Regions from separate parts of the Enterococcus sp. DIV0210g genome, predicted to be linked through region 2. Evidence: riboswitches for the same ligand, from Rfam matches in the RefSeq annotation. Region 2 holds a riboswitch; the other holds the start of a gene.
The links. Region 2 has a riboswitch for FMN ahead of IGI64_RS07435 (ECF transporter S component). Riboswitches for the same ligand answer to the same signal wherever they lie in the genome.
Positions count from the first base shown of each region.

Region 1: linked by a shared signal. The riboswitch ahead of ribD (bifunctional diaminohydroxyphosphoribosylaminopyrimidine deaminase/5-amino-6-(5-phosphoribosylamino)uracil reductase RibD) and the one ahead of IGI64_RS07435 (ECF transporter S component) in region 2 are both predicted to bind FMN.

Region 1 covers NZ_CP187903.1:1,913,218-1,915,421, reverse strand. The annotation lists gene folP (dihydropteroate synthase) at 1-620, shown strand, start outside; FMN riboswitch at 720-854, shown strand; gene ribD (bifunctional diaminohydroxyphosphoribosylaminopyrimidine deaminase/5-amino-6-(5-phosphoribosylamino)uracil reductase RibD) at 975-2,030, shown strand; gene IGI64_RS09320 (riboflavin synthase) at 2,032-2,204, shown strand, end outside.
Region 2 covers NZ_CP187903.1:1,535,322-1,537,525, forward strand. The annotation lists gene IGI64_RS07430 (YfcC family protein) at 1-74, opposite strand, end outside; gene IGI64_RS07435 (ECF transporter S component) at 537-1,148, opposite strand; FMN riboswitch at 1,278-1,402, opposite strand; gene IGI64_RS07440 (pseudouridine synthase) at 1,484-2,200, opposite strand; gene scpB (SMC-Scp complex subunit ScpB) at 2,200-2,204, opposite strand, start outside.

The DNA of each region.
Region 1 (2,204 bases), 380 kb from region 2:
CGCGTCCGGGTTATGTAGAGGTTTCGGCAGAAGAAGAGATTGCGCGAGTGATTCCGGTGATCAAAGAAATCCGCCGTTTTTCGACTATTCCGATTTCTGTCGATACGTATTTTCCTAAAGTAGCCGCAGCAGCGCTTGAAGTTGGGGCATCCATCATCAATGATGTCAGAGGCTTAGATACACTTGGTATGAAAGAGCTCGTCCATCACTATCAACCACCAGTAATCATCATGCATTCGAGAAAAAGAAAAAGAGAATGGACAGCAGCGCAAGACATCCAACGATTTTATGAGGAAAAACTTGAAGAATGTGAAAAATTAGGATTGGCTCGAGAAAAAATCTGTTTCGATCCAGGTGTTGGCTTCGGTAAAACCACTGAAGAAAATATCGAAATGATCCGAAACCCCAAAGCCTTCATCATACCAGGAATAGCTAGTTTATATGGCGTTTCTCGTAAAAGAGTGATTGGCCATTTAACTGGTGAAAATGAACCGGCTAATCGAGATTACGGAACAATCTCAGCCTCTCTTTGTGTTTTGGAAAAAGGAGTAAACATTGTCCGTGTGCACAATGTAAAAGGCATGAAAGATGCGTTGAAGGTATGGGAGATTTGCCATTGAGTACCTTGAAAATAACAATTGAACCACTCAATCAAGGATATCGTTAATACATCGTTGACGAAAATCTGAAAGTTCTCTATAATCAAAAATGAATTAAATATGTTTCTTCGGGGCAGGGTGTAATTCCCGACCGACGGTGACAAGGAAACTTGAAGTCCGTGACCCGCAATATTTGCGGTTGATCTAGTGTGAATCTAGAACCGACAGTTAAAGTCTGGATGGGAGAAGAAAAACTTATCGAAAAATGATAGGGAAAGTGTATGCTTTTTTTGTCATGGCTTCTTTGAGTTTGCCTATTTTTTGCCTCGTGGATAGAATCCACGGGGCTTTTTTGTTTGGAAAGGAGGAATTTTTTTGCATGAACTATTTATGAGAGCAGCGATCCAAGAAGCGCAAAAAGGGAAAGGACGTACATTCACCAATCCTTTAGTAGGCGCAGTGATCGTTCATCAAGAAAAAATCATCGCAACTGGTGCTCATTTGAGATATGGCGAAGCACACGCAGAGAAAAATGCGATTAAATCATGTAAAACTCCCGAAAAACTATCTAATTCAACCATTTATGTCACACTGGAACCTTGCAGCCATTTTGGCAAACAGCCGCCTTGTGTCAATGCAATCATTGAAAGTGGGATCAAAAGAGTCGTTATAGGACAGCTTGATCCGAATCCCATTGTTTCTGGGAAAGGCAAAGCGCTTCTAGAACAGCATGGCATTGAGGTCACCACAGGAATGTTGGAGGAAGAAGTACGACAGTTGAATCCTTTTTACAACTTTTATTTTGAGAATAAGCGCCCCTTCATCACATTGAAGCAAGCAGTTTCTTTGGATGGGAAAGTTGCGTTAAAGCAGCAGCGCACCTCTTTGACAGGACAAGAAGCGAATAAAAAAGTCCGAGAAGAACGAGGAAATTATCAAGCGATTTTGGTAGGAAGTGAAACGGTTTTGATTGATGATCCGTTACTGCTTCCGGCGGGAAATTTGGAATTTCCGTCGTATCGTGTGGTATTGGATCGAAGAGGCCGTCTTTTTGAACGCAAAGATTTGAAGATCTTTCAAGATGAAACAGGTCCAGTATTGATTTTTACCGAAAAAAACGTTAAAGAAAATTTATCTGCAAATAGTGAAGTTATTTTTCAATCGACTGTCACAATCAAATCTGTGATTGAAGAACTAGCAAAACGAGGCGTCCAATCTATTTACGTGGAAGGCGGAGCGACTATCCACGATGCCTTTTTAGCAAGCGAATGCTGGGATCAGCTGATTACTTATATTGCGCCGAAATTATTAGGCGGAAATAATACGCCTAGTTTTTCCAGTTTGCGCATCACCAAAAAAACAATACTGTTAACGGAAATCCAAGTTGAAGCAGTAGGAAACGATATACGAATTGCTGGGAGGAAAGCTTGACATGTTTACTGGCCTTATCCAAGAAAAAGGAAAAATCACTAGAATGCATCGTTCTGGACAGACGATCAAACTGACTTGCCAAGCCTCGAATCAGTTGTTAAACGGTTATCGAATTGGTGATAGTATGGCAATCAATGGCGTTTGTTTGACAGCTGTTACAATCGACAATCAGCA
Region 2 (2,204 bases):
GCGATTACTGCGATAATAATGAATAAGACCGTATACGCTGATGGCATTTGGAATTTTTTCTTTGTTTGTTCCATTTTATTCTCCCTTTCTTTTTCTCATTTTAGACCAAATTCGGCCTTACTGTTATTTTATCAAAAAGTACGGCATAACAAAACAAAAAACTCATAATAAAACTATTTTTTGTATGAAATTTTTACACCGCTGACTTTCCTGCTCCTCCTCCTTCTTCATAAAATTCTTTTATTCAAAACAATTGTAGCGTTTTCTGTTTCATGCTAAACAAAAATATTTATCTTTTATAAAGAGAGCAATTTCACATTTATAAACAGAAAATTTATTTTTATTCATTTTAGCAAAATATACGCATATCCGATTAATAATACGCTTTCATTATGATGGTTATTGTATGTTCTTTCATTAAAAAAATTTAATAAAAAAGTCATATTTACTTTTTTACCACATAAAAAAACTCTCTCGGCTGTTTTTATACACGAGAGAGTTTCACTGATAGTATCCAATTTTGGGGCACTCTGCTTTTATTTAGGCATCGTGCGTGCTTGTTCCAATTGATTTTGTTTTCTTGCTAACCATGGAAGCAATTTTGCATGCAGCACAAGGAAAGCGGCACTAACGATAAATCCTTTGATCAAGTTGAATGGAAGAATACCGATCAGGATGTAGTTTGCTAAAGGCATTCCTAGCATTTGTTGCGCATTCAAGCCGAAGAACATCAAGTATAATGGTGTGATAACAAAGTAATTTGCCACACTCATGAATGCTGTCATTGCCAATGTTCCAGAGATAACGCCCCAGAATTTATTGCGGCCGACAGAATGTTTTTTGCTTCGGAAGAAATAGAAAATCGGTAACGTATAGATCATTGATGCCAAAAAGCTGGCTGTATCTCCTACTAAATTGTCAGGTGAGAACCCAGTTGTCATCAAATGCAGCACGGAGCGTAAAAATGCTGTGACGATTCCGGCTAAAGGTCCAAATAAAAACATACTGATCAATACGGGGATATCACTGAAATCGATTTTCAAGAAACTAAATGCTGGCATGATCGGGAACGCAATGTATTGCAAAACCAATCCAATGGCTGCGAATAATGCAACTGCAACCATTTTTTGTACTCGGGTGTTCTTCATATTAAAATCCTCCTGTTAGGACTCTTCTTCAGCGAACTATCTGATTTCCTTTTGAACAAAAAACAAAAAACTCTATTTTCTCAGGGAAAATAGAGTTAGAGTTATCTGATCAAAAGCGAATCAAATAAGCCCTATCTTCTTTATCCAGACTTTACTGTCGGTATCGGAATTTCACCGATTCAGCCATTTCCGAAGAAACGGGTCGTGGACTATTACCACCGGTCGGGAATTTCACCCTGCCCCTGAAGACGAACCATATATTATTTTTCTTACAATGATTATTATACATGTTTTTAAAAGAAACGCAATTATTTTTACTTACAAAAAGGAAGTGACTATTTTGCTTGATTCAACAAACTGCTGATTTCTTTTTTGTTTAGTTCGCGATATTCGCCTGGACGCAAGCCTTGGAGCGTCAAGTTCCCATAACGTTCGCGCTTTAATTTCTGTACCGGAAGTCCCACTGCTTGAAGCATATTCTTGACTTGATGGTTTCTTCCTTCATGGATCGTTAATTCAACGATACTATGATTGGTTTTTGGATCAACAGATAAAATCTGGAAATTTGCTGGCGCTGTTTTGTAACGATCGATGCGGATTCCTTTTGTTAAAGGCAGCAACATCGATTTTGTCGCGATTCCTTTGACTTTTGCCACGTAAACTTTGTCGACTTCGTGTTTTGGATGCGTCAATCGCTGCGCAAAGTCACCGTCATTTGTCAGCAGCAGTAACCCAGAAGTATCATAATCCAAACGTCCAACAGGATAAATCCGCTCTTTGACTGAAGGAAGCAGATCTGTAACAACTTTTCTTCCTTTGTCATCCGCAACAGCTGAAATAACGCCTTTTGGTTTATAAAGCAGATAATACCCGTATTCTTCTTGATAGATCGGCACTTCATCGACTTCGATCTGGTCATGTTTCCCAACTTTGATCCCTAATTCTCTGATTGTTTGTCCGTTTACTTTTACTCTGCCTGCTAAAATCAATTCTTCCGCTTTTCTTCGGGAAGTGATTCCGGCGTGGGCGATCACTTTTTGAACTCGTTCCATCACT